Regions from separate parts of the Streptomyces sp. NBC_00250 genome, predicted to be linked through region 1. Evidence: predicted binding sites of a transcription regulator. Region 1 holds the regulator's gene; each other region holds the start of a gene.
The links. The regulator HrcA, encoded in region 1, represses chaperone genes, less so after heat shock. The targets are predictions, from matches to a motif close to TTNGCACTCNGNNNNNCNGAGTGCNAA.
Positions count from the first base shown of each region.

Region 1 (9,646 bases):
GCGAGCGCATCAAGATGATGTCGACCGGCGCCACCCACGAGCTCCTGGAGATCGGCGTCTCCTCCCCGGAGATGACGCCGTCCGACGGTCTCGGCGTCGGCGAGGTGGGTTACCTCATCACCGGCGTGAAGGACGTCCGCCAGTCCAAGGTCGGTGACACGATCACCTCCCTGCACAAGGGCGCCACCGAGGCCCTCGGCGGTTACAAGGACCCGAAGCCGATGGTCTTCTCGGGCCTCTACCCGCTGGACGGCTCGGAGTACCCGGACCTCCGCGAGGCCCTCGACAAGCTGCAGCTCAACGACGCCGCGCTGGTCTACGAGCCGGAGACCTCCGCCGCCCTCGGCTTCGGCTTCCGCGTCGGCTTCCTGGGCCTGCTCCACCTCGACGTGATCCGTGAGCGGCTGGAGCGCGAGTTCGGGCTCGATCTGATCGCCACCGCCCCCAACGTGGTCTACCGCGTGGTCATGGAGGACGGCAGCGAGCACACGGTCACCAACCCGAGCGAGTTCCCCGAGGGCAAGATCGACGACGTGTACGAGCCCGTCGTACGCGCCACGATCCTCGCCCCCAGCGAGTTCATCGGCGCGATCATGGAGCTGTGCCAGACCCGTCGCGGCACCCTGATCGGCATGGACTACCTCTCCGAGGACCGGGTCGAGATCCGCTACACCCTGCCCCTCGCCGAGATCGTCTTCGACTTCTTCGACCAGCTGAAGTCCAAGACGCGCGGTTACGCCTCCCTCGACTACGAGCCCACCGGCGAGCAGGCCTCCAGCCTGGTCAAGGTCGACATCCTGCTGCACGGCGACAAGGTCGACGCGTTCTCCGCCGTCACCCACAAGGACGCCGCGTACGCCTACGGTGTGCGGCTGGTCGCCAAGCTGCGCGAGCTCATCCCGCGGCAGGCCTTCGAGGTGCCGATCCAGGCCGCGATCGGCTCCCGGGTGATCGCCCGCGAGACGATTCGAGCCATCCGCAAGGACGTCCTCGCCAAGTGCTACGGCGGTGACATCTCCCGTAAGCGGAAGCTGCTGGAGAAGCAGAAGGAAGGCAAGAAGCGCATGAAGATGGTCGGCTCGGTGGAGGTGCCGCAGGAGGCCTTCATCGCCGTTCTGTCGAGCGACGAGTCCTCCGGCAAGAAGAAGTAGCCCAGGCCGCCCCAAGTAGCTGTCCTGTGCAAACAACGGGTCCACGTGCCATGCGCGCGTGGGCCCGTTCGTTATGAAGCGACGCCCTGTAGCCCCTTACGCGCCGGTCCTCAGGCCTTTACTCTGATCCCGAATCGAAGGTTACTCGCCAGTTAGTTACGAACCACCAGAAGGCACCGCCGCCGCCCGGAGGACGTCGTGAGCGACACACAGACCCAGATCGAGAATCGGCCGCCCTCCGTGGCGTCCCTCTTCCTTGAGCGCGTCGAGCGGACTCCGGATGCGGAGGCCTACCGCTATCCTGTGCCCGCCGCCTCCGGTGCCGGCCCGGACGACTGGAAGTCGCTCAGCTGGGGACAGGCCGCCGAACGGGTCTACGCGATCGCCGCCGGCCTCGTCGACCTCGGCGTGCAGTCCGAGGAGCGGGTCGCCCTCGCCTCCGCCACCCGGGTCGAGTGGATCCTCGCCGACCTCGGCGTGATGTGCGCGGGCGCCGCGACGACCACGGTCTACCCGCAGACCAACGCCGAGGAGTCGGCGTTCATCCTGGCCGACTCCGAGTCCCGGGTCCTCATCGCCGAGGACGCGGCCCAGCTCGCGAAGGCCGTCGAGCGCCGCGGCGACCTGCCGAACCTCCGCCATGTCGTCGTCATCGACGCCACCGGGGTGGAGAGCGACGGCGAGTTCGTCCTCACGCTCGCCGAGCTGGAGGCGCGCGGCAAGGCCTACCTGGAGAAGCACCCCGAGGCCGTCAAGGAGCGGGTCGCGGCGATCACCGCCACGCAGCTCGCCACCCTCATCTACACCTCGGGCACCACGGGCCGCCCCAAGGGCGTCCGCCTGCCGCACGACAACTGGTCGTACATGGCCAAGGCCATCGCCGCCACCGGCCTCGTCACCCAGGCCGACGTCCAGTACCTCTGGCTGCCGCTCGCCCACGTCTTCGGCAAGGTCCTCACCTCCGGCCAGATCGAGGTCGGGCACGTCACCGCCGTCGACGGCCGCGTCGACAAGATCATCGAGAACCTGCCGGTCGTCCAGCCGACCTACATGGCGGCCGTGCCCCGCATCTTCGAGAAGGTCTACAACGGCGTCGCCGCCAAGGCCCGCGCCGCAGGCGGAGCCAAGTACAAGATCTTCCAGTGGGCGGCCGGCATCTCCCGCGAGTACGCCAAGGCCACCCAGGACAACTTCCGCCGCACCGGGACCGCCTCCGCACCCTTCGGCCTCACCGCCAAGCACAAGGTCGCCGACGCCCTCGTCTACGCCAAGATCCGTGAGGCCTTCGGCGGCAACCTGCGCGCCTGCGTCTCCGGATCCGCCGCACTCGCCCCCGAGATCGGCTACTTCTTCGCCGGCGCCGGCATCCACATCCTGGAGGGCTACGGCCTCACCGAGACCTCCGCAGCCTCTTTCGTCAACCCGGGCGAGGCCTACCGCACCGGCACCGTCGGCAAGCCGCTCCCCGGCACCGAGGTCCGGATCGCCGACGACGGCGAGATCCTGCTGCGCGGCCCCGGCGTCATGGAGGGCTACCACGGCCTGCCGGAGAAGACCACCGAGGTCCTGGAGTCCGACGGCTGGTTCCACACCGGTGACATCGGCGAGCTGTCCGCCGACGGCTACCTGCGGATCACCGACCGCAAGAAGGACCTGATCAAGACGTCCGGCGGCAAGTACATCGCGCCGGCCGAGGTCGAGGGCCAGTTCAAGGCCGTCTGCCCGTTCGTCTCGAACATCCTCGTCCACGGCGCCGACCGGAACTTCTGCACCGCCCTGATCGCCCTCGACGAGCCCACCGTCCTCGGCTGGGCCGCCGAGCACGACCTCGCGGGCAAGTCCTACGCCGACGTCGTCGCCGACCCGAAGACCGTCGCGATGGTCCAGGGCTACGTCGACCGCCTCAACGAGGGCCTCCAGCGCTGGCAGACGATCAAGAAGTTCCGCCTGCTGCCGCGCGACCTCGACATCGAGCACGGCGAGCTGACCCCGTCCCTGAAGCTGAAGCGACCGGTCGTGGAGCGCGAGTACAAGGCGCTCATCGAGGAGATGTACGCGGGGTCCCGGGAGTCCTGACCTCGCCCTGAGGACCTCGTTGTCCACAGGCACGGCGTTCACCTCGGGCAGTACGGGACAATGGGGCTCATGCCTTCCGTACTGCCCGATGGTGAGACCGTTCCCGACGACGGGGCGCTGCCCCCGCACGCCCTCGAAGGGGCGGGGGAGCGGCCGCTCGGGTTCTATCTGCACGTGCCGTACTGCGCGACGCGCTGCGGCTACTGCGACTTCAACACCTACACGGCCAGTGAGCTGCGGGGGACCGGAGGCGTGCTCGCCTCCCGGGACAACTACGCCGATCAGGTCGCCGAGGAGATCCGGCTCGCCCGGAAGGTGCTCGGCGACGATCCCCGGCCGGTGCGAACCGTTTTCGTGGGCGGCGGTACGCCCACGCTGCTCGCCGCCGGCGATCTCGTACGGATGCTGGGAGCCGTCCGCGAGGAGTTCGGGCTCGCCGAGGACGCCGAGGTGACCACCGAGGCGAATCCGGAGTCCGTCGACCCGGCCTATCTGGCCGAGCTGCGGGAGGGGGGTTTCAACCGGATCTCCTTCGGCATGCAGAGCGCCAAGCAGCACGTCCTGAAGATCCTCGACCGGACCCACACGCCCGGACGCCCCGAGGCGTGCGTCGCCGAGGCGCGGGCCGCCGGATTCGAGCACGTCAACCTGGACCTGATCTACGGCACCCCCGGTGAGACCGACGACGACTGGCGGGCCTCGCTCGACGCGGCCATCGGCGCCGGGCCCGACCACGTCAGTGCCTACGCGCTGATCGTCGAGGAGGGTACGCAGCTCGCGCGGCGCATCCGGCGCGGCGAGGTCCCCATGACCGACGACGACGTCCACGCCGACCGGTACCTGATCGCCGAGGACGTCCTCTCCCAGGCCGGATTCGAGTGGTACGAGGTCTCCAACTGGGCCACCTCCGAGGCCGGGCGCTGCCTCCACAACGAGCTGTACTGGCGAGGCGCCGACTGGTGGGGGGCCGGGCCCGGTGCGCACTCGCACGTGGGCGGGGTGCGCTGGTGGAACGTGAAGCATCCGGGTGCGTACGCGGCGGCGCTGGCCGGCGGGAAGTCGCCCGGCGCCGGGCGGGAGCTGCTGTCCGAAGAGGACCGGCGGGTGGAGCGGGTCCTCCTGGAGCTGCGGCTCAAGGAGGGCGTCGAGCTGTCCCTCCTGAAGCCCGCGGGGCTCGCGGCGGCCGCCAAGGCCCTGGCCGACGGACTCCTCGACCCGGGGCCGTACGAGGCCGGGCGCGCGGTCCTGACCCTGCGGGGCCGGCTGCTCGCCGACGCGGTGGTGCGGGACCTGGTGGACTAGGACGGGGGCGTCCCGAGCCGCGAGGCGGCTCGGGCGCGGGGTGCGCCCGTCGATCGACGTACGGCCCAAGGACTACGACGACGCCACGAGCTACGGCGACGCCACGAGCTACGGCGACGCCACGAGCCACGACGACGCCACGAGCTACGGGGACGTCACGAAGTCGATCAGTTCCTCCACCCGGCCCAGCAGCTCCGGTTCCAGGTCCTTGTACGACGTCACCCTCGACAGGATGTGCTGCCAGGCCGCCCCCGTGTTCTCCGGCCAGCCCAGCGCCCGGCACACGCCCGTCTTCCAGTCCTGACCCCTCGGGACCTGGGGCCAGGCCCTGATGCCCAGCGACGACGGCTTCACCGCCTCCCAGACGTCGATGTACGGGTGGCCCACGACCAGGACGTCCGGGGAGGTCACCTGGGCGGCGATTCTCGACTCCTTCGAACCCGGGACCAGGTGGTCGACCAGGACGCCCAGCCGGGCGTCGGGTGCCGGGGCGAAGTCCGCGACGATCGACGGGAGGTCGTCGACCCCTTCCAGGTACTCGACGACCACGCCTTCGATGCGCAGGTCGTCGCCCCAGACCCGTTCGACGAGTTCCGCGTCGTGGCGGCCCTCCACGTAGATCCGGCCCGCTCGCGCCACCCTTGCCCGTGCTCCCGGGACCGCCACCGAGCCCGAGGCCGTGCGGGTCGGGCGGGTGGGAGCGGCGGACGGGCGGATCAGGGTCACCACCCGGCCCTCCAGGAGGAAGCCGCGCGGGTCGAGCGGGAACACGCGGTGCTTGCCGAAGCGGTCCTCCAGGGTCACCGTGCCCGCCTCGCAGCGGATCACCGCCCCGCAGAAGCCCGTCGTGACCTCCTCGACGACGAGGTCACGGTCGGCCGGGACCTCCGGAACGGGCGCCGACTTCTTCCAAGGGGGTGTCAGATCCGGGTTGTAGCTGCGCATTTCGGTGACGTTAGGCCACCTGGAAGCGGTGTGCCAGTTCCTCCCGCTGGAGTCGTACGAACGTGGCGTCCACCACCGACCCGTGCCCCGGCACGTACACCGCCTCCTCGCCGCCGAGCCCGAGGAGCCGGTCCAGCGCGTCCGGCCAGCGGGAGGGGATCGCGTCCGGGCCCGCCTGCGGCTCGCCCGACTCCTCGACCAGATCGCCGCAGAAGACCACCTCCCGCTCGCCCGGCACCAGGAGCACCAGGTCGTGGCCCGTGTGGCCGGGGCCGACGTTCGCGAGGAGGACCTGCCGGCCGCCCAGGTCGAGCGTCCACTCGCCGGAGACCACGTGCCGGGGGGCCACCAGGACGTCCACGGCCTCCGTCGCGGCCGTCTCGTCGAGCCCGTGCCGTACGGCGTCCTCGCGCAGCGCCTCCCGGTCCCGCACCCGGCCGAGGAGCTCGTCCGAGCCCACCGCGCCGAAGACCTCCGCGCCGGAGAAGGCCGCCGTGCCGAGAACGTGGTCGAAATGGGGATGGCTCAGTGCGATGTGCGTCACTCTCCGGTCGCCCGTGAGGCCCGCGATCTGGCTCCGCAGCTCGGCGCCCTCCGCGAGCGAGGAGCCCGTGTCGTACAGCAGCACCGCCCGTTCACCCAGTACCAGTCCGACCGTGGCGTCCCACCCGGGCAGCCGTCGCCGGCCCACTCCGTCGGCGAGCCGCTCCCATCCGTACGCTTCCCAATCCACGTCCATGCCGCGACGCTAACCGGTGGGGGCGTCGCCTCCTTGCCAGGAGCGACGCCCGCCGCCGTACACTGGCCGGGGGATCGCTGGCACTCGGACAGGGCGAGTGCCAAAAGCGGAGCAACCGGAACGACGACGACAGCTGGAGGTGCGCACGATGCTCAGCGAACGCAGACTCGAGGTCCTGCGTGCCATCGTCCAGGACTACGTCGGGACGGAGGAGCCCGTCGGCTCCAAGGCACTCACCGAGCGCCACAAGCTCGGCGTCTCGCCCGCCACCGTGCGCAACGACATGGCCGTGCTGGAGGAGGAGGGCTTCATCGCCCAGCCCCACACCAGCGCCGGCCGCATCCCGACCGACAAGGGCTACCGCCTCTTCGTCGACCGGCTCGCCGGCGTCAAGCCGCTGTCGACGCCCGAGCGCCGGGCCATCCACAACTTCCTCGACGGCGCGGTGGACCTGGACGACGTCGTCGGCCGCACGGTCCGGCTGCTCGCCCAGCTGACCCGTCAGGTCGCCGTCGTCCAGTACCCCTCGCTGACCCGCTCGACCGTCCGGCACGTGGAGCTGCTCTCGCTGGCCCCCGCCCGCCTGATGCTGGTGCTCATCACGGACACCGGCCGCGTCGAGCAGCGCCTCATCGACTGCCCCGCACCCTTCGGCGAGACCTCGCTCGCCGATCTCCGGGCCCGGCTCAACAGCCGGGTCGTCGGCCGCCGGTTCGCCGACGTGCCGCAGCTGGTGCAGGACCTCCCCGAGTCCTTCGAGGAGGTCGAGGACCGAGCCACGGTCTCGACCGTGCTCGCCACCCTCCTCGAAAGCCTCGTCGAGGAGCACGAGGAGCGGCTGATGATCGGCGGAACCGCCAATCTCACCCGCTTCGGACACGACTTCCCCCTGATGATCAGGCCCGTCCTGGAAGCCCTTGAGGAGCAGGTCGTGCTCCTCAAGCTGCTGGGCGAGGCCAAGGAATCGGGCATGACCGTACGCATCGGGCACGAGAACGCCCACGAGGGGCTGAGCTCCACGTCCGTCGTCTCGGTCGGCTACGGTTCGGGCGGCGAGGCAGTCGCCAAACTCGGCGTGGTCGGACCGACCCGCATGGACTACCCCGGAACGATGGGAGCGGTACGCGCAGTGGCACGTTACGTCGGACAGATCCTGGCGGAGTCGTAAGTGGCCACGGACTACTACGCCGTACTCGGCGTGCGCCGCGACGCCTCCCAGGACGAGATCAAGAAGGCCTTCCGGAGGCTCGCGCGCGAGCTGCACCCGGATGTGAATCCCGATCCGAAGACGCAGGAACGCTTCAAGGAGATCAACGCCGCCTACGAGGTCCTCTCGGACCCGCAGAAGAAGCAGGTCTACGACCTGGGTGGCGACCCGCTCTCGGCCTCCGGCGGAGGCGGCGCGGGCGGCTTCGGGGCCGGTGGCTTCGGCAACTTCTCCGACATCATGGACGCCTTCTTCGGCACGGCCTCGCAGCGCGGCCCGCGCTCGCGGACCCGCCGCGGCCAGGACGCCATGATCCGTCTGGAGATCGACCTCAACGAGGCGGCCTTCGGCACCACCAAGGACATCCAGGTCGACACGGCGGTCGTCTGTACGACCTGCTCGGGCGAGGGCGCCGCTCCCGGCACCTCCGCGCAGACCTGTGACATGTGCCGCGGCCGTGGCGAGGTCTCGCAGGTCACCCGGTCCTTCCTGGGCCAGGTCATGACCTCGCGCCCCTGCCCGCAGTGCCAGGGCTTCGGCACCGTGGTCCCGACCCCGTGCCCCGAGTGCGCGGGCGACGGCCGGGTCCGCTCCCGCCGCACCCTCACCGTCAAGATCCCGGCCGGTGTCGACAACGGCACCCGGATCCAGCTCGCGGGCGAGGGCGAGGTCGGCCCGGGCGGCGGCCCCGCCGGCGACCTGTACGTCGAGATCCACGAGACGCCGCACGACACCTTCCAGCGGCGCGGCGACGACCTGCACTGCACGGTCACCATCCCGATGACCGCGGGCGCGCTCGGCACCAAGGTGCCGCTGCAGACCCTCGACGGCGTCGAGGAGATCGACATCCGTCCGGGCACCCAGTCCGGCCAGTCGATCCCGCTGCACGGCCGTGGCGTCACCCATCTGCGTGGCAACGGCCGGGGCGACCTGATCGTGCACGTCGAGGTGCAGACCCCGGGCAAGCTCGACGCCGAGCAGGAGCGCCTCCTGCGCGAACTGGCCAAGCTGCGCGGCGAGGAGCGGCCCACGGGGCAGTTCCAGCCGGGGCAGCAGGGGCTGTTCTCGCGGCTCAAGGACGCGTTCAACGGGCGGTAGACAGCGGCGGTATCCGTTGTACGGAAGGGCGGCACACGCGATCGGGCGGGTGCCGCCCTTTCCGTACGTGACGCATTCCGTACGTGACGTATTACGTACCTGACGTACGAATTCGGCCCGGAAGCGGCGGCATGGCACGATGCCCGTATGTCCACCACCGCACTGAACGATCTCTCTCGGTTTCCGATCGTGCAGGCCCCCATGGCGGGTGGCGCCTCCTGTCCCGAGCTGGTCGGAGCCGTGTGCGCGGCCGGGGCGCTCGGCTTCCTGGCCGGCGGGTACAAGACGGCCGGAGGCCTCTACCAGGAGATCAAGCAGGTGCGCGGGCTCACCGCACGCCCCTTCGGTGTCAACCTCTTCCTGCCGGAGTCCGGACGGCCCGCCGACCCCGCCGCCGTCGAGGTCTACCGGCATCAGCTCGCGGGTGAGGCCACCTGGTACGAGACCCCGCTCGGCGATACCGACGACTGCCGTGACGACGCCTACGACGCCAAGCTGGCGATCCTCCTGGAGGACCCGGTCCGCGTCGTCTCCTTCACCTTCGGCTGCCCCGCGTCCGAGGTCCTCGCCTCCTTCGCGCGCGTGGGTACGTTCACGATCGTGACGGTCACCTCCGCCGAGGAGGCCCTCGCCGCGGAGCGGGCCGGAGCCGACGCCGTCTGTGTCCAGGGCGTCGAGGCGGGCGGACACCAGGGCACGTTCCGTGACGACCCCGCCGACGACGCCCCGGGCACCGGACTGCTCGCCCTCCTCACCCAGGTCCGTGAGAGCGTCGCCCTGCCGATCGTCGCCGCGGGCGGCATCATGCGCGGCGCGCAGATCGCCGCCGTCCTGGCCGCCGGCGCCGAGGCCGCCCAGCTCGGCACGGCCTTCCTCTGCTGCCCCGAGTCGGGCGCCCACCCGCTGCACAAGCGGGCCCTGACCGATCCGCTGTTCACCCGGACCGCCTTCACCCGGGCCTTCTCCGGGCGCTCGGCGCGCGGCCTCGTCAACCGTTTCATGCGCGAGCACGGGCCGTACGCCCCCTCCGCGTACCCCGAGATCCATCACCTCACCGCCCCGATCCGCAAGGCGGCCGCCACCGCGGGCGACGCGCAGGGCATGGCCCTGTGGGCCGGTCAGGGCCAC
Region 1 covers NZ_CP108088.1:6,120,061-6,129,706, forward strand. The annotation lists gene lepA (translation elongation factor 4) at 1-1,151, shown strand, start outside; gene OG259_RS27640 (AMP-dependent synthetase/ligase) at 1,350-3,227, shown strand; gene hemW (radical SAM family heme chaperone HemW) at 3,297-4,529, shown strand; gene OG259_RS27650 (DUF3097 domain-containing protein) at 4,674-5,474, opposite strand; gene OG259_RS27655 (MBL fold metallo-hydrolase) at 5,485-6,213, opposite strand; gene hrcA (heat-inducible transcriptional repressor HrcA) at 6,362-7,381, shown strand; gene dnaJ (molecular chaperone DnaJ) at 7,382-8,518, shown strand; gene OG259_RS27670 (nitronate monooxygenase) at 8,666-9,646, shown strand, end outside.

Region 2 (9,646 bases), 2.3 Mb from region 1:
CTCGTCGATCAGGCCACCGGCCAGGTCCTCCGCCACCTCGGCGACCAGGTGGGCGCGGATGACGGCGCCGTCCGGCTCGTAGAGGTAGCGGCCGACCGGGCGGACCGCCGGGTCGGGGAGGCCGCGGCCGGTGAGGCCCGCGCCCGAGGGCAGCAGGGTGGCCCGGCGGGCGCCCGGTTCCGTACCGAACCAGAGGACGGCCTCCTTGACGTCCCCGCCGTCCGAGATCCACTCGGCCTCGGCCTCGTCGGGAACCGCCTCGTGCGGGATGCCCGGGGCCACCTTGAGCGCCGCGTGCGGGGCCCTGCGGGCCGCCTCGACCGCCCAGGAGAGCGGCGGGGAGTACGCCTCCGGGTCGAAGATCCGGCCCCGGCCGCCGCGCCGCGCCGGGTCGACGAAGACCGCGTCGTACGGGGCGGTGTCGATGTCGGTGACGTCCGCGCACCGCACCTCGATCAGCTCCGCGAGGCCGAGGGCCTCGGCGTTGGCGCGGGCCACCTCGGCGGTGAGCGGGTCGCGGTCGACGGCGAGCACGGAGATCCCGGCACGGGCGAGCGCGATCGCGTCGCCGCCGATCCCGGAGCAGAGGTCCGCGACGCTCCGTACCCCGAGCGCCTTCATGCGGGCCGCCCGGTAGGTGCCGACCGAGGCGCGCGTCGACTGCTCGACGCCGTTCGGGGTGAAGTACATCCGGTACGCGTCCTCCGCGCCGAACTTCGCCACCGCCCGCTGCCGCAGCCGCGCCTGCCCGATGGCCGCCGTGACCAGCTCGGCGGGGTGGTCACGGCGCAGCCGGGAGGCGACCGCCAGCTCCTGGGCGGGGTCGTAGTCGCGCAGGGCGGTGAGGAGCGTCTGGCCCTCGGGGCCGAGCAGAGGGGCGAAGGAGGCGAGGTCGGTCACCCGTCCCATTGTGGGCCCTGTGATGCTGTGGGCCGGCCGGGGGACCGAGGGCACGTACGGCGGTGTCGTACCCCGCGAGGGGCTCCCGCGCTGACAGGATGCGGCGCCATACGACTCGTACGACAAAAGGAATAAACGATGGCAAAAGGTGTGCACGGTTCCACTCGGGCGCTCGGGGCGGTGCTCGTCGTCGCCGCTCTCGCCTCCGCCGCCACGGCCTGCTCCGACGGCGCCGAGCCGGACCGCGGCGCGCCCGCCCCCGCCGCCGGGCAGCAGGCCCAGAGGCAGGTGCAGGGCCAGAGTGCGGCCCGCGCGCTCGACGCGTACGTCGAGAAGGTCCACAAGCGGCGGACCGCCCGCGTGCTCGCCGCCAAGAAGTGGGGCCTCGCCAAGCCCCCGCTCGAAGCGCCCGCCCCGCCCGCCGTCAAGCCGAAGATCACCACCCGCAAGGGCTTCGAGACGGACGGCGAAGGACTCCCGCCCGTCTTCACCACCGTGCCGACCAAGCAGAAGGTCGTCTTCCTGACGATCGACGACGGCGCGGAGAAGGACCCGGCGCTGCTGCGGATGATGAACGAACTGCGGATCCCCTACAGCGCCTTCCTCAGCGACTACGTCGTCAAGGACGACTACGGCTACTTCGCCCGGATGCAGAAGTCGCAGGAGTCCGGGGTCTCCCTCCACAACCACACCCTCAACCACCGCTACCTGCCCGGACTCTCGTACAAGCAGCAGAAGCGCGAGATCTGCGGCATGCAGGACGTCATCGAGAAACGATTCGGCAAGCGGCCCCCGCTCTTCCGCCCGCCGTACGGCAACTACAACGAGGACACCCTGCGCGCCGCCAAGTCCTGCGGGGTCGAGGCCGTCCCGCTGTGGGCCTCCGAGGCGTTCCCCGACCACATGGAGTGGCGCGAGTGGGACCGGGACCTGCACCCCGGCGACATCGTCCTCACCCACTTCCGGGGCAAGCAGGACTGGAAGGGCTCCATGCCCGACATGATCCGCCGGGTGATGAACGTGATCACGGCCAAGGGGTACGCGGTCGCGAAGCTCGAGGACTACGTGTGACCGGACGACGGGGACCACGCGTGACCGGACGACGGGGGGCATCCGCGACCGGACGGCAGGGGTCCTCCGCGACCGGGCGGCGGGTGCCGGCGCTGCTGGCCGCGGTGCTCGTGCTGGGTCTCACCGGCTGCGCCTCGACCGTGGACTCGATCGAGCGGCTCGGCCGGAAGGCGGTGGAACGCGTCGGCCCCCGCGACGCGAAGCCGGCGCCGGCGGCCGACCACGCGTCGACGGAGCTGCCGCCGGTGCCGGGCGGCCGGGGTCACTGAGGCCCCTCCGCGCCGCGAGGACACCGCCACGAGTGAGGAATTGGCACTCCGCTTGACCGAGTGCTAATCGCGGTCATAGTCTCGGCTCTGGCACTCACCACTGGAGAGTGCCAACAGAGCGACGGGCAGGTCCGGCACCCGCGACGACGGATCCACCTGGTCGCCACCTCAGACAGTTAACCCCGAGATCTCCGAAGGGGGAGGTCGGATCGTGACGACCACCAGCTCCAAGGTTGCCATCAAGCCGCTCGAGGACCGCATTGTGGTCCAGCCGCTCGACGCCGAGCAGACCACCGCCTCTGGCCTGGTCATTCCGGACACCGCCAAGGAGAAGCCCCAGGAGGGCGTCGTCCTGGCCGTGGGCCCGGGCCGCTTCGAGAACGGCGAGCGTCTGCCGCTCGACGTCAAGACCGGCGACATCGTGCTGTACAGCAAGTACGGCGGCACCGAGGTGAAGTACAACGGCGAGGAGTACCTCGTCCTCTCGGCTCGCGACGTGCTCGCGATCGTCGAGAAGTAATTCACCGACGTACCGAAGTACCTGAAGTACCGAGCACTGAAGCAGATGCTCAGAGCTGCGCCCCGAGGCCCCTTCCAGGCGCCCCGGGGCGCGGTTCGTTCCACCCCGATTCCGAGAGGGCTGAACCGCTCCCATGGCGAAGATCCTGAAGTTCGACGAGGACGCCCGTCGCGCCCTTGAGCGCGGCGTCAACAAGCTTGCCGACACGGTGAAGGTGACGATCGGCCCCAAGGGCCGCAACGTCGTCATCGACAAGAAGTTCGGCGCCCCCACCATCACCAACGACGGTGTCACGATCGCCCGCGAGGTCGAGATCGAGGACCCGTACGAGAACCTCGGCGCCCAGCTGGTGAAGGAGGTGGCGACCAAGACCAACGACATCGCGGGCGACGGCACCACCACCGCCACCGTGCTCGCCCAGGCCCTGGTCCGCGAGGGTCTGCGCAACGTCGCCGCCGGTGCGTCCCCGGCCGCCCTGAAGAAGGGCATCGACGCCGCCGTCAAGGCCGTCTCCGACGAGCTGCTCGCCACCGCGCGCCCGATCGAGGACAAGTCCGACATCGCCGCCGTCGCCGCGCTCTCCGCGCAGGACCAGCAGGTCGGCGAGCTCATCGCCGAGGCGATGGACAAGGTCGGCAAGGACGGTGTCATCACCGTCGAGGAGTCCAACACCTTCGGCCTGGAGCTCGACTTCACCGAGGGCATGGCCTTCGACAAGGGCTACCTGTCCCCGTACATGGTGACCGACCAGGAGCGTATGGAGGCCGTCCTCGACGACCCGTACATCCTGATCAACCAGGGCAAGATCTCCTCGATCCAGGACCTGCTGCCCATCCTGGAGAAGGTCATCCAGGCCGGCGCCGGCAAGCCGCTCCTGATCATCGCCGAGGACGTCGAGGGCGAGGCCCTGTCGACCCTGGTCGTGAACAAGATCCGTGGCACCTTCAACGCCGTGGCCGTCAAGGCCCCCGGCTTCGGTGACCGCCGCAAGGCCATGCTCGGCGACATCGCCACCCTCACCGGTGCGACCGTCATCGCCGAGGAGGTCGGCCTCAAGCTCGACCAGGCCGGTCTCGACGTGCTCGGCACCGCCCGTCGCGTCACCATCACCAAGGACGACACCACGATCGTCGACGGTGGCGGCGACTCGTCCGAGGTGGCCGGCCGCGTCAACCAGATCAAGGCCGAGATCGAGTCCACGGACTCCGACTGGGACCGCGAGAAGCTGCAGGAGCGCCTGGCGAAGCTCGCCGGTGGCGTCTGCGTCATCAAGGTCGGCGCCGCCACCGAGGTGGAGCTCAAGGAGAAGAAGCACCGTCTGGAGGACGCCATCTCCGCGACCCGCGCCGCGGTCGAGGAGGGCATCGTCTCCGGTGGTGGCTCCGCTCTGGTCCACGCCGTCAAGGTCCTCGAGGACAACCTCGGCAAGACCGGCGACGAGGCCACGGGTGTCGCGGTCGTCCGCCGCGCCGCCGTCGAGCCGCTGCGCTGGATCGCCGAGAACGCCGGTCTCGAGGGCTACGTCATCACCTCGAAGGTGGCGGAGCTCGACAAGGGCCAGGGCTTCAACGCCGCGACCGGCGAGTACGGCGACCTGGTCAAGGCCGGCGTCATCGACCCGGTGAAGGTGACGCGCTCCGCCCTGGAGAACGCCGCCTCGATCGCCTCCCTCCTCCTCACCACCGAGACCCTCGTGGTGGAGAAGAAGGAAGAGGAGCCGGCGGACCACGGTCACGGCCACGGTCACGGCCACTCGCACTGACGCGTGTCGTAACTGATCACTGAGGCCCGGTGCCCCCGTCGCGGGGGCACCGGGCCTCGGCGTTTCTCCCGCTATCCCTCCACGGCGCCGAGCTGCGCCATCAGCCCGAGCATGTCGTAATGCCACCACGCCTCGACGATCTTCCCGTCGTCCCGGAAGCGGTGGATGATCACCCCGGTCATGGTCACGTCCATACCGGTGGGCTGGAGCCCCATGAAGTCGCCGTTGTGGGTGGCCTTCCACGTCCAGCGGGTGCAGACCCGGTCGCCCTCGGCGATCTGGTCGTCCACGGTGAAGGCGAAGTCGAAGCCGCCCCGCCACATCTCCACCTCGCGCCGGAACGCGTCCATGCCGATGGTGTCCTGGGCGTTGGCCGGATTGCGGAAGTGGCACCCCTCGGCGAGCAGCTCGTCGAGCAGCGCGAGCTCCGGCTCGGTCGCGATCATCTCCAGGAAACGCCGGGCGTTGTTCTTGTACAGGGCCTCGTCCCGGACCACGTCCAGGTCGGTGAAGGTCGGCATCTCGTCACAGAGCGCGACCATCTCCCGGAAGATCCGATCGGTCTCGGGAAGCTGCGAGTTCCGCATGGCCACGTCGTACGACGGGAACTCGATGATCTCCACGAGATGCGTGGAATCGGCCCGGTCTCTGCCGAGGACGCTGTGGGTGGCGGTCCGCTTGCCCTTGGTCTGCTCGATCCACCGGTCCATGAGCCGGTTCATGTCGTCGACCCGGCTGGTCTTGAAGTCGATGATCTGCGTGAACGTCATGACGCCTCCCGATCCCGACCCAGGTGGGACCCCTCCAGTCTAGGTTGGACGCATGGAGCGGGCAGGGGGAGCACGGTCGGTCACGGTCGACAACGGCGAGGGAACCGTGGTGGTCGGCAGCCACAACCGGATCACGGTCGGGGCCGGGGAGGCGGTCCGCTCGGCCTACCGGGAGCAGGTCCGCCGGATCGCCCCGCCGGAACTCGTCGGCCGGGAGGAGGAGTTGGCCGAGCTGGCCGAGTTCTGCCGCGCCGACTCGGGGCCGGCGTACGCGCATTGGCGCGCGGGCGCGTGGGCGGGGAAGACGGCGCTGATGGCGTGGTTCGCCCTCGACCCGCCGCCGGGCGTACGGATCGTCCCCTTCTTCGTCACCGCCCGACTCGGCGCCCACAACGACGTCGCCGCGTACACGGACGTGGTCCTGGAACAACTCGCGGAACTGGCGGGCGAGGGCCTGCCGGCCCTGTTGACGGCCGCGACCAGGGAGGCCCACCTCCTGCGCCTGTACGCCTCCGCCGCCGAGGCCTGCGCGGCGCGCGGCGAGCGACTGGTCCTCCTCGTGGACGGGCTGGACGAGGACCGGGGTGTGACGACGGGAGCGGACGCCCACTCGATCGCGAGCCTGCTGCCGTACGACCTCCGGGTGATCGTCGCGGGCCGCCCGAACCCGCCGCTCCCGGCCGACGTCCCCGAGGACCATCCGCTCAGGTCCGCGGTCGTCCGCACCCTGACACCGTCCCCGAGGGCCCACGCGATCCGCACGGACGCGGAACGCGAGCTGAAGCGTCTCCTGGAGGCGGGCGGTCTCCCGTACGACCTGCTCGCCCTGCTCACGGCGGCGGGGGGCGGCCTCACGGCGGACGACCTCGCGGAGCTGACGGAGGGAGTGCCGTACCGGGTGCGGGACGTGCTGCGGACGGGCCCGGGGCGGACCTTCGCGGTCCGGGGCGAAACGTACCTGCTCGCGCACGAGGAACTGGCCACCGGAGCGCGGGAGATGCTGGGGGAGCGGGAACTCGCCCGGTGGCGGGCGGTGCTGCACGCGTGGGCGGACCACTGGCGGGAACGGGGCTGGCCGGAGGGGACCCCGGACTACCTGCTGCACGGGTACGTGCCGATGCTGCGGGCGGAGGGGGACGTCGAGCGGCTGGTGCGATGCGTGGGGGACGGGCGGCGGCACGCCCGGCTCCTCGCCGTGACAGGGGGCGACGCGGCGGCGCTGGCGGAGATCGGGGCGGCGGCGGACGTGGTCCTGGGCGCGGCGGAGCGCGAAGGCTCGGTGGCGGCGGCGCTGAGGCTGGCGATGCGCAGGTCGAGGCTGGACCGGGTCAGTGGAAGCGTGCCCCTCGCGTTGCTGAGCGGCTGGGCGGCCGTGGGCATGCCGGACCGTGCCGTGGCGCTCGCGCGGAGCATGGAGGGAGTGGCCGCCGTCGCGGGACTCTGCACGGTGGCGGGCAAGCTGCTGGACGGGGGGACGCGGGAGCGGGCCATGGAGCTCGTCGACGAGGCCGAGGAGCTGACGGAGGCCCTGTCGACCCGTCCTTTTCACTCGTACGACCTGGCGGCCGCCGCGGTCACCCGGCTGCTCGTCCGGCTCGGCGCGTACGACCGTGCCGAGCGGCGGCTGACGACGATCGGCTCCTACGAAGCCCGCGGGCCCCGTCGTGCGCTGCTGGACGGCCTGCTCTCCGCGGGACGGTACGAGCAGGCCGTCAGAGTGGGGCGGGACGAGCCGGACGACGGCAGCGGGGCCCGGACCAGGGCCGGCATAGTCGAGGCGCTGATCGACGCGGGCCGTGTCACCGAGGCGGAACGGGAGGCGTACCGGCCGGAGCAGGCACCCGGCGGGCGTGCGGCGGTGCTGCTCCGGGCGTCGGTCGCGCTGCGAGCGGCCGGGCATCCCGGCGCGGCGGACGCCGCGCTGAAAGCGGCGATGCTGGACCGGCTGAGCCTGGGGCCCCGGGAGTCTGCCCTGAGGGTGTCCCTGGTCGATGAACTCGTCGCCGCGGGGGAGGTCGCGGCGGCGCGTGCGGACAGCGGAGACGAGGGAGCCGCCGGGTTCGCCTCCGCGCTCTTCAGGAACGGCTGGTGGGACGAGGCCTGGGACGTCGCCGGGACCATGGAAGGCACCGAGTGGATCCTCGTACGCGCGCATGCCGCTCGCGAACTGGCTCTGACCGGCGCCGTCGAGCAGGCCATGGCCGTCGCCCCGAGGGAGGAGATGCCCTGGAACGATCCTTGGCCGGCCATCGTGTCGGCCCTGCTGGCGCGCGGAGACCTGGACACGGTCGCCACGCTCTGCGGAAGGCTCGTGGAGAACCCGGGCGCGTGGTGGAGAAGGGTGGGCGAAAGCTCCGAGCGACTCCAGGTGCTCGGCGTCTTCCTGCGCCGACTGGTCACCGAGGGCGCGTCCGACCGTGCCCGCGCGCTGGTCGACGGGATCGAGGGGAACACGGAGGCTCGCGCCGTGTTCGCGGAGGCGCTGTACGGCGCCGGTCGTGCCGTGGAGGCCCGGAGTCTGCTCACCGCCGAGGAGGAGCGGAGCCGGGTCCTTCCCCGTGAGGCCCTCGCCGGGGATCTGGCAGCGCTCGTCCGGGCCCTCGGGGAGGCCGGTCGGCGCGACGAGGCGGCGGACCTCTTCCGGGCCGTGGAGGACGAGCCGGGCCTGGACTCCGAGAGCGTCGTCTCCGCCGCGCTCGCGGTGGGCCGGGTGGAGTGGGCGGAGGCCCGCGCCCGGGAAGGGACCGAGCACGAGCGCCGGACCCTGCTGCCCCGGGTCGTCGCGGCCCATGCGGCCGCGGGGGATTTCGACCGTGCCCTGAGCCTGGTCGGCCATCGGGACGCGCCGCCGAACCTCCTCGGCGAGGCGGCCGTGATCTTCGCCGCGGCGGGCGCCTGGGAGCGTGCGTCGGAGCTGGCGGCGAAGTGGTCCTGGCCGCCGCACGTCAAGGAGGTGTCCGCGGGGTTGGCCCTGGAGTGCGTACGCCAGGGCCGCCTCGACGACGCCCGGCGCTTGCTCGAGGTCGTACACGGGGTGGCGGCGGAGGACGGGTATCTGCCGCTCGACGCCGTACGGGCCGACTACGGACTCGGAGAGACCCGCCGGGCCCGCTCGGGGGCCGAGTCCCTGGTGCGGCGGAGGCAGCCCGCTGTCACGGAGCTCGCGCTGGTCCTCATCGGTGCGTACGACGAGGCGGTCGACTTCTTCCGGTCCAGGACGGGCTGGGTGAAGCACGCACTCGCCGAGCTGGTCACCGAACTCGTCCGAGCCGGTCAGTGCGACCGTGCCGCCGCGCTGCTCGGCGGGATGCACCACATCGGGCGCGAGTGCGGCGAGGCGTACGCCCTGCTGGCCCGTGCAGGACCCGACCCCGCCCTGGCCCGGCGCTGGGCCGTCCTCGCGCTGCGGCTCGGGGGCTGGCGGTCCGTGCTGCCGGCCGTGCTCGCCGTCGCGCCCGAGGCGGTTCCCCTCGTCCTCGCCGAGGCCGACCGCCTACGCCGAGCGCTGGAGGTCTGACGCCCTGACCTCCTCCGCGAAGGGTTCGCCCCGGACGTACCGCGCGACCTCCTCCAGCGCCTGGTCCGTCATCCGGTGGAGTTCGTTGCCCAGGGAGCCCGCCACGTGCGGGGTGAGCAGGACGTTCGGGAGGGTGTAGAGGGGGGAGTCCGGCGGTGGGAGTTCCGGGTCCGTGACGTCCAGGGTGGCGTGGAGGCGGCCTGCCAGGAGGTGGGGGAGGAGGGCCTGTTCGTCGATCAGGGAGCCTCGGGAGGTGTTGATCAGGGTCGCCCCGTCCGGCATCGCCGCCAGCTGGGGCGCGCCGATCATGCGGTACGTGGACGGGAGCTGGGGGGCGTGGACCGAGACGACCGTGCTGCGGGCGCACAGTTCGTCGAGGTCCGTCACCAGTTCCACGCCGGGGGGCGGGACGTCGACGTACGGGTCGTACAGGAGGATCTCGATGTCGAAGGGGCGCAGGAGGTCGATCACCCTGCGGCCGATGCGGGACGCGCCCACGATGCCGACCGTGCGGCGGTAGTTGCCCCAGGTGGCGGACTCGGTGAGCCAGGCGTGGTCGGCGCGGAGTTCGGCGTACCGCTGGGCCGAGCCGAGGACCCGTTTCCCCGCGAAGAGGATCGCGGCGAGCGTGTACTCGGCGACCGGCAGCGCGTTGGCGGCGGCGGCCGAGGTGACGCGCAGGCCCCGGTGCCAGCAGGCCTCGGTGATGTGGTGTTTGACCGAGCCGGCCGCGTGGACGACGGCCCGCAGGCGCGGTGCGCGGTCGAGGACCTCGGCGGTGAGCGGGGTCGCTCCCCAGCAGGTGAGGAGGATCTCGGCCTCGGCGAGGGCGGTGGT
Region 2 covers NZ_CP108088.1:3,801,373-3,811,018, reverse strand. The annotation lists gene OG259_RS16915 (THUMP-like domain-containing protein) at 1-909, opposite strand, end outside; gene OG259_RS16910 (polysaccharide deacetylase family protein) at 1,039-1,971, shown strand; gene OG259_RS16905 (hypothetical protein) at 1,992-2,240, shown strand; gene groES (co-chaperone GroES) at 2,452-2,760, shown strand; gene groL (chaperonin GroEL) at 2,894-4,522, shown strand; gene OG259_RS16890 (ester cyclase) at 4,594-5,292, opposite strand; gene OG259_RS16885 (hypothetical protein) at 5,345-8,809, shown strand; gene OG259_RS16880 (hydroxyacid dehydrogenase) at 8,786-9,646, opposite strand, start outside.
Region 2: groES (co-chaperone GroES) is a predicted target of HrcA. The motif match lies at 2,281-2,307, and genes of this name have one in related genera.

Region 3 (9,646 bases), 1.9 Mb from region 1:
CCCGGCGTGAAGCTGACGCTCCTGTTCAAGCCCAAGGGCGAGAACACCTGGTACTGGGTGACCAAGAGCATCTCCACCAACAGCAGCGGCAAGTTCAGCTACCGGGCCACCGCCTACGAAGACGGCTCCTGGGCCACGGTCCTGCAGCCGCCGGCCGGCTACTTCTACAGCGAGACGAAGGCGAAGTACATCGATGCGCGCTGACCTCCGCCGACGCCTCTCCCTCGCGGCGGTGCTCACCGTCGCGGCGCTGACCGTCACCACCCTGCCCGCCGCCGCCCTGACCGGCACCGCCCCGATCGGCAGCGCCGAGGCGGCTGCGGCCGCCCCGGGCCCGATCGGCATCGGCCCGGCCCTCACCGATGACGCCCAGCGCGGCACGTTCAAGGTGGCGGCCTGGACCGACGCCCCGCGGGCCACCGTCGCCAAGGTGTCGGCCCGGATCCGGCAGGGCGACACCGTCCTCGCCGAGATCCCGGCCCTGGCACCCGGCAACCCCTGGGACCCGCTGACCGCGGGCCGGTTCGTGCTGCCCGCCGAGGCCGCACTGCGGCTGACCGAGGACGGCGGCACCATCCCGGCCCTCGGCACGTACGCCATCGACGTCACGGCCACCGACTCGCTGGGCAACAAGCTCACCCGCACCGACGCCGGCACGCTGGACTTCCGGCTGCGCCCGCAGTTCGACACCTTCGGCATCGGCACCCCCGCCTGGGACGACCGGAACGCGCGCCCGAAGGGCACGCTGCTCGGCATCCAGCCCGGCTCCGGGGACGCGGTGCCGCTGTCCGGCCGCACGATCACCGTCGCACCCACGTACACGACGCCGGGCTCCGCCACGACCGTGGTCACCGACGCCACCGGCGCGTTCCTCGGCAGCCCGATGCCCGTGAACGACGCCTACGCCACCTTCGAGGCCACGTTCTCCGAGGACAGCACCGAGGTGCACGGCTCGGTCGCCGAGACGCGCCGGGTGTACGAGGTGACGGGGCGCGCGGTGAAGATCACCGCCACCGCCGACAAGAAGCGGGCGCTCAGCGGCGAGGCCGTGACCATCAGCGGCCGGGTCACCGACACGGCCGCCGGGCAGGCCCCGCTCGCGGGCCAGACCCTCCAGGTCTCCCTCGGGGAGTACACGAGCAACACCCCGTACGGCACGACCGTCCTCACCGACGCGAACGGGCGCTTCTCCGTACGACTGATCGCCGCCTCCGGGCTCTCGACCTACGACGAGTACTGGCAGGTCCGGACCGCCGACCCGTTCCTGAAGTACACCGCGGTCAACGGCCGGATCGCCGTGCCGTGGGAGTCCCGGATCGACCTGCTCTCCCGCAGCCTGGCCGCCGACGGCCGGGTCTCGGTGGCCGGCATCTTCCGGGCCCGGTACACGCTGGGCACCCGCTCCACCGGAGGGGCCCAGTACGTCCAGCTGGAGCAGTCGGCGGACGGGAAGACCGGCTGGCGGAAGCTCGCCGGTGCGCAGACGAGCGACGGCTACTGGACGTCGTTCTCCGTCGCCGGGAAGAGCACCGGCGGCTACTACCGCGTCCGTCACCTGACCAGCGACGCGTACGCCGAGTCGAGCAGCAACGTCTTCCGCCTCGTGCGCACCTCCACCCGGATCGTCGGCATGAACGCCGGCCCCGAGCCGGTCCGCAAGGGCGCCTATGTGACCGCGACGGGCACGCTCCAGCACTACACGAGCGGGGCGTGGCGGACGTTCGGCAGCGGGTCCGTGGCCCTGCAGTTCCAGGCGAAGGGTTCGACGGCCTGGCGTCAGGTCGCCACCGGCCGCCCGGCCGCCGACGGAAAGATCTCGCTCAAGGCGAAGGCGACCGTCGACGGTACGTGGCGCCTCCGGTACTACGGGGACGCCACGCACTTCACGTCGCCGTTCTCGTGGGCCGACTACGTCGACGTGCGCTGATCGACTCTCGTGAAACGCCCGAGGGCGGCACCCCCTGGTGGGGGTGCCGCCCTCGTTCGCGTTCAGCGATGAACAACCGATCCCGGAGGATCAGAAGTCCATGTCACCGCCCGGCATGCCGCCGCCGGCCGGCGCGGACGCCTTCTCCGGCTTGTCGGCGATGACGGCCTCGGTGGTGAGGAACAGCGCGGCGATCGACGCGGCGTTCTGCAGCGCGGAGCGCGTGACCTTCGCCGGGTCGATGATGCCCTCGGCGATGAGGTCGACGTACTCGTTGGTCGCGGCGTTCAGGCCGTGGCCGACGGGCAGGTTGCGGACCTTCTCCGCCACGACGCCGCCCTCGAGGCCGGCGTTGACCGCGATCTGCTTCAGCGGGGCCTCAAGGGCCAGCTTCACGATGTTCGCGCCCGTGGCCTCGTCGCCCGAGAGGTCGGCCTCGAGCTTCTCGAAGACCGAGGAAGCCTGGAGCAGGGCCACGCCACCGCCGGCGACGATGCCCTCCTCGACGGCCGCCTTCGCGTTGCGAACGGCGTCCTCGATGCGGTGCTTGCGCTCCTTGAGCTCGACCTCGGTGGCGGCACCGGCCTTGATGACCGCAACACCGCCGGCGAGCTTCGCCAGGCGCTCCTGCAGCTTCTCGCGGTCGTAGTCGCTGTCCGAGTTCTCGATCTCGGCGCGGATCTGGTTCACGCGACCGGCGACCTGCTCGCTGTCACCGGCACCGTCGACGATGGTGGTCTCGTCCTTGGTGATGACGACCTTGCGGGCGCGGCCCAGCAGGTCGAGGCCCGCGTTCTCCAGCTTCAGGCCGACCTCCTCGGAGATGACCGTGCCGCCGGTGAGGATGGCGATGTCGTTCAGCATGGCCTTACGACGGTCGCCGAAGCCCGGGGCCTTGACCGCGACGGACTTGAAGGTGCCGCGGATCTTGTTGACGACCAGGGTCGACAGGGCCTCGCCCTCGACGTCCTCGGCGATGATCAGCAGGGGCTTGCCCGACTGCATGACCTTCTCCAGGAGCGGGAGCAGGTCCTTCACCGAGGAGATCTTGGAGTTGACGATGAGGAGGTACGGGTCGTCGAGCGACGACTCCATGCGCTCCATGTCGGTGGCGAAGTACGCCGAGATGTAGCCCTTGTCGAAGCGCATGCCCTCGGTGAGCTCCAGCTCCAGACCGAAGGTCTGGGACTCCTCGACGGTGATGACGCCTTCCTTGCCGACCTTGTCCATCGCCTCGGCGATGAGCTCGCCGATCTGGGTGTCGGCGGCGGAGATGGAGGCCGTGGAAGCGATCTGCTCCTTGGTCTCGACATCCTTCGCCTGCTCGAGCAGGGCGCCGGAGACGGCCTCGACGGCCTTCTCGATACCGCGCTTGAGGGCCATCGGGTTGGCACCGGCCGCCACGTTGCGCAGGCCCTCGCGGACGAGCGCCTGGGCGAGAACGGTGGCCGTGGTCGTACCGTCGCCGGCGACGTCGTCCGTCTTCTTGGCGACTTCCTTGACCAGCTCGGCGCCGATCTTCTCGTACGGGTCCTCGAGCTCGATCTCCTTGGCGATGGAAACACCATCGTTGGTGATCGTGGGGGCGCCCCACTTCTTCTCGAGGACGACGTTGCGACCCTTGGGGCCGAGGGTGACCTTGACGGCGTCAGCGAGCTGGTTCATGCCGCGCTCGAGACCGCGCCGGGCCTCCTCGTCGAACGCGATGATCTTGGCCATGTGAAGTGGTCCTCCCGGACATGGGGTGGATAACGCTCCAGGACCGCGCCGACGCCCGCGACGGACGGCCTCCGTAGCTCCGCGTGGTTCCTTGCCCCACCCGGCCGGCGGCCTCGTCTGCCCGATCCTCGTAGCACTCTCACCTTCCGAGTGCTAACGCCAATGATTAGCACTCGCCCTAGGAGAGTGCAAGCGACTCTCGATGATCGGGATGCGGGGCAGGGGGTGACGGAAGGGGCGCGCGAGGGGCGCGGGAGGGGTCCGGGAACGCACGAGGGGTCCGCATCCCCTCAGGGATGCGGACCCCTCGACGGCGTTGCGTCGGTGGCCGATCGCGCCGCGCTCAGACGGCGAGCTTGACCATGTCCGCCTGCGGACCCTTCTGGCCCTGCGAGATCTCGAACTCGACTCGCTGTCCCTCTTCGAGGCTGCGGTAGCCATCCATCTGGATCGCGCTGTAGTGGACGAAAACATCCGCACCACCGTCGACCGCGATGAAGCCGTAGCCCTTCTCCGCGTTGAACCACTTGACGGTGCCCTGAGCCATGCCTAACTCCCCTATTACTGTGGCCCTTGCGCGGGACCGCACTTCGCGGACCCGGGTCAGACCCTGCGCCGGAACGCGTCGACCGCCGCTGAATGTATCTGCCCAACTGCCCTCTGCAACAGGTCAATCGAGCGAGAATTCTGGGCGTCGCGGAAAGGCGAATTGGGGAGAATCCCTTGAGTTACGGGGCAAGTCGGGCCCGGCAAAGCGTGCAGAGGGTACACATCGCACACGCACTTTGGCTGCTTCTTGTCGTGCGGGGACGCATTCTCATATGCGCCCGGCATGAGCAGCGGAGGGGACTTCCCCAACTCTACCGCGCTCAACCATGCAGAATTGCCCCTTCCGCTTTATGACGCGGAAGGGGCAATTCAAGAAAGACGGGACAACCGGTGTGGCCGGAGCGACGGCTCAGCAGCCGCCGGCGACGGCCGGGATGATCGAGACGCCGGCGCCGGCCGGGGTGGCCGTCTCCAGGCCCTGCTCGAAGCGGACGTCGTCGTCGTTCACGTAGACGTTGACGAAGCGGCGCAGCTTGCCCTGGTCGTCCAGGACGCGGGCGGAGATGCCCGTGTGGTTCTTCTCCAGGTCCGCGATGACCTCGGCGAGGGTCGCGCCCTCGGCCTGGACCTCGGACCGACCGCCCGTGTAGGTGCGGAGGATGGTGGGGATGCGGACGTTCACGGCCATGTCTTCGTAACCTTTCAGAGGGCCAGGCCGGCGTCGCGGAACGCGTCGAGGCTCGGGCGGATGGTGGCGGTCGCCTGAGAGGTGTCGGCCACCGCGTCCAGGGTCTTGAGTCCGTCGCCGGTGTTGAGGACGACGGTGGTGAGGTTCGGGTCGATCAGCCCGTTCTCGACGAGCTTCTTCGCGACACCGACCGTCACGCCGCCCGCGGTCTCGGCGAAGATGCCCTCCGTCTCGGCGAGGAGCTTGATCGCGGCCACGACCTGCTCGTCGTCGACGTCCTCCACGGCGCCGCCGGTGCGGCGGGCGATGTCGAGGACGTACGGGCCGTCGGCCGGGTTGCCGATCGCGAGCGACTTGGCGATCGTGTTCGGCTTCTGGGGCCGTACGACGTCGTGCCCGGCCTTGAAGGCCACCGACACCGGGGAGCAGCCCTCGGCCTGGGCGCCGAAGATCTTGTACGGCTTGTCCTCGACGAGGCCGAGCTTGATGAGCTCCTGCAGACCCTTGTCGATCTTGGTGAGCTGGGAGCCGGAGGCGATCGGGATGACGAGCTGGTCGGGGATGACCCAGCCGAGCTGCTCGCAGATCTCGTACGCCAGCGTCTTGGAGCCCTCGCCGTAGTACGGGCGGAGGTTGACGTTGACGAAGCCCCAGCCCTCGCCCAGCGGGTCGCCGATGAGCTCGGAGCAGAAGCGGTTGACGTCGTCGTAGTTGCCCTCGATGGCGACGAGGTCACCGCCGTAGACACCGGCCATGACGACCTTGCCCTGCTCCAGGTCGTGCGGGATGAACACGCAGGAGCGGAAGCCGGCGCGGGCGGCGGCGGCGCCGACGGCGCCGGCCAGGTTGCCGGTGGAGGAGCAGGAGAGGGTGGTGAAGCCGAAGGCGCGGGCGGCCTCGATGGCCTGGGCGACGACCCGGTCCTTGAAGGAGTGGGTCGGGTTGCCCGAGTCGTCCTTGACGAAGAGCTTGCCGGGGGCGACGCCGATCTCGCGGGCGAGGTTGTCGGCCTGGACGAGCTTGGTCCAGCCCGGGTTCAGGTTCGGCTTGTCGGCGACGTCGGCGGGGACGGGCAGCAGGGGGGCGTAGCGCCAGATGTTGGCGGGGCCGGCCTCGATCTGCTTGCGCAGTGCCTCGGGGTCACCGGTGGGGAGGTCGTACGCGACTTCGAGCGGTCCGAAACAGAGTTCGCAGGCGAAGATCGGGCCGAGTGCGAACTTTTCACCGCATTCGCGACAGGAGAGCCCGGACGCGGGACCGAGGTCGACCGAAGTGGCGGGGGTAACAGTCTGTACAGCCATGGAGGCGAGGCCCTTTCTCCTCATCTTTCCCATGACGAATTTTTCGCCATGAGACGGATTTGGCACCTTCCCTAGCCGGGAGCCTCGCTGGAGGACGAGTAACCGACTGGAGGGTTGCCGGGGCTTCAACGGGCCGTTTCCCTCTGCCCCTCTGGATGAGCGGTATTCGATTGTGAAGCGCGGTGAACTTTCGTTCCTGCGCTCCGGCGCGGGCGGCACCCCGACGTGCATCGGGCATCCGCGTTGTTCAAGACTGTAACCGAAGGCCCGGACGCTTGGACCGGCCGTCCGAACCGCGAGATGGAGATCACGTGCTGGAAGAGGTGGAGCGCTGGCTGGACCGGCGGTCCTGGTCCGTGGAGGACCGGCCGCTGGAGCGAATCCTCGCCGCCAAGCGAAACACGAAGGTCAGCGTCGTCCTGCCGGCGCTGAACGAGGAGGCGACGGTCGGTGACATCGTCGCCGTGATCCGGCGCGAGCTGATGTCGGAGGCGGTGCCGCTCGTCGACGAGCTGGTGGTGATCGACTCGGGCTCCACGGACCGTACGGCGGAGGTGGCGGCGGCGGCCGGGGCGCGGGTGGTCGCGCGGGACGCGATACTCCCGCGGATACCGGCCGTGCCGGGCAAGGGCGAGGTGCTGTGGCGGTCACTGATGGTGACCACCGGGGACGTCGTGTGCTTCGTGGACGCCGACCTGCGGGACTTCTCCGCGGACTTCGTGACGGGGATCGTGGGCCCGCTGCTCACCGATCCGGACGTCGACTTCGTGAAGGCGATGTACGACCGTCCCTTCGGCCCCGAGTTCAACGGGCTCGCCTCCGGCAAGACCGCCGGCCAGGGCGGTCGGGTGACGGAGCTGGTGGCGCGCCCGCTGCTGAATCTGCACTGGCCGCAGCTGGCCGGCTTCGTGCAGCCGCTCGGCGGTGAGTACGCGGCCCGCCGCTCGCTGCTCGAACGGCTGCCCTTCCCGGTCGGTTACGGAGTGGAGCTGGGGCTGCTCGTGGACGCCCTGCACACGGTGGGTCTGGACGCGCTCGCACAGGTGGACGTGGGGGTGCGCAAGCACCGGCACCAGGACGGTCTCGCGCTGGGCCGGATGGCGGCGGCGATCTACCGGACGGCGCAGCTGCGGCTCTCGCGGGGCCATCTGGTGCGGCCGCGGCTGACCCAGTTCGAGCGGGGCGAGAAGGGCTTCGAGCCGCGGACGTACGACGTGGACACGGAGGAGCGGCCGCCGATGGCCGACATCGCGGAGTACGCGCACCGCCGCGTGGCCTGACCGGACGGCCTGACCGCATGGCCCGACCGCGTGGCGTAACGCCGCATGATGATCCGTTTTGCCTACATTGCCCTTTTATGCGCTTCAGACAACAACACCTGGGCAGGGTGCTCGCGGTCGTCGCGGCCGCAGGACTGGCGGCGGGCTCGCTCGCCTTCACCGCGGCGGGGCCGGCCGCGGCGGATGTGGTCGAGCCCTTCGGCAAGCGGTACGACGAGTCGCTGTACGGCGACTTCACCACGATCGGCAACACGGTGATGGGCTGCCCGGCCGCCCCCGCCGACCTGGCCGCCCGCTGTGCGACCGCGGCGAGCGGCCAGGGCTCGGACGACAACAACACCTTCGTGATGCGGCGGATCGACGCGGGCGGCACCGGCGGCGGATACGGCTCCAGTACCGGCCACGTGCGGATCCCGGCGGGCGCCGAGGTCGCATACGCCCGGCTCTTCTGGGGCGGCAACGACGGCACGTACAAGGGTCCGAGCGGGGCGCGGCTGAAGCGCTGCGACATCTCCGGCACGGATGTCGAGCCCTCGCCCGGCGACCCGACGACCACCACCCCGCTGATCAAGGTCGGCTCGGCCGCGGCTGCCCCGGTCTCGATCGACAGCATGGTCGCCGACCCGGCCGACACCAACGGCCCGCACTACTACACGGGCGAGTCGGACGTGACCGCCGCCTTCGCGGGCGTCTCGGGGACGGACGCGCAGGTGGCCGTCGGCAACATCTGGGCGCCCGACGGCAAGGGCTGCGTGGCGGGTTGGTCGCTGACCGTCGTCCACAAGTTCCCCGGCCCGGATCCGGTCCACGCCCCCGAGCGGCGCACCGTGTACGTGTACGGCGGCCATGTCCTGCAGCGTTCGACCTCCCCCGCCACCACGATCACCGTGGACGGCTTCCACCGGAGCGGCGGCAAGGTGCGGGCCGGCATCACCGCGTACGAGGGCGACCGGAACACCCCGGGGGACACCTTCCTCGTCGACGGCAAGAACGTCACCGAGGCCCACACGGGCAACACCCGCAACTTCTTCGTCAGCGAGGACGACGGCGCCGTCACCCCCAAGCTGATCAACAACCTGAGCATCGACGCCAAGGCCTTCGACATCCCCGACGGCGCCATCCCCCAGGGCGCGACCTCGGCCGACCTGACCTTCACCACCCGCGGCGACACCTACGTGCCCTCCGCGCTCGCCTTCTCCGTACCGGTCCCCGACCTGGAGATCACCAGGACGGCGAGCCCGCGCACGGTGAAGCCGGGCGACACCCTCACGTACACGATCACCGCGAAGAACATCAGCACGCTCGACTATCCGAACGCCGCGTTCAGCGACGATCTGGCCGGGAACCTCGACGACGCCGACTACAACGGCGACGTGAAGACGACCCTGGGCAGGGCGACGTACACGGCGCCGAAGATCGGGTACGTGGGCACCGTCCCGGCCGGGAAGGCGGTGACCGTCACCTACTCGGTGAAGATCAAGAACCCGCCGACGGGCGACGGGAAGCTCCGCAACAGCGTGAAGGTGGAGACACCCCGCTCCAACTGCGGAGACGGCAGCCGGGACCCGGCGTGCGCGGTGACCCCGGCGATCGGGAAACCGAAGCCGACACCCAGGCCGACGCCGACGCCGACCCCGGTGGATCCCACGCCCACCCCGACGCCGACCCCGACGCCGGTGGACCCCACGCCGACCCCGACCCCGGTGGACCCCACCTGGGCCCCGGCCCCCGCCGAGTCCTCCCCCGCTCCCCCGGCCCCCGGGCCGCACGGGAACGACGGCGGCTCGATGGCCGAGACCGGCGGCAACGGTGAGCGGCTGTGGCTGCTCGGCGCGCTCGGCCTCGCCCTCGCGGCGACGGGCGTGGTGGCGAAGGCGGCGATGCGCGGCCGACGCGAGAACTGACGGCCGCCCGGAGGTCCGGCCACCCTCCGTGGCCGGATCCACCCGTCTCGTATACGTACGTTTGAGCGTTTACGGGACGGGCTAGGTTCGCCACATGGCTTCTGTTCTTGTGGCATCCAATCGAGGCCCCGTCTCGTACGTGCTCGGCGAGGACGGTGAGCTCGACGCCCGCAGGGGCGGCGGCGGCCTGGTCTCCGGGCTGAGCGCCGTCTCCTCGCAGGACAGCCTGTGGGTGTGCGCGGCGCTCGGCGAGGGCGACCGGGAGGCCGTCCGGCGCG
Region 3 covers NZ_CP108088.1:4,237,116-4,246,761, forward strand. The annotation lists gene OG259_RS19030 (hypothetical protein) at 1-204, shown strand, start outside; gene OG259_RS19035 (hypothetical protein) at 194-1,927, shown strand; gene groL (chaperonin GroEL) at 2,018-3,646, opposite strand; gene OG259_RS19045 (cold-shock protein) at 3,990-4,193, opposite strand; gene OG259_RS19050 (MoaD/ThiS family protein) at 4,605-4,883, opposite strand; gene thrC (threonine synthase) at 4,898-6,208, opposite strand; SAM riboswitch class I at 6,202-6,346, opposite strand; gene OG259_RS19060 (glucosyl-3-phosphoglycerate synthase) at 6,496-7,464, shown strand; gene OG259_RS19065 (DUF7927 domain-containing protein) at 7,542-9,368, shown strand; gene OG259_RS19070 (alpha,alpha-trehalose-phosphate synthase (UDP-forming)) at 9,463-9,646, shown strand, end outside.
Region 3: groL (chaperonin GroEL) is a predicted target of HrcA. The motif match lies at 3,813-3,839, and genes of this name have one in related genera.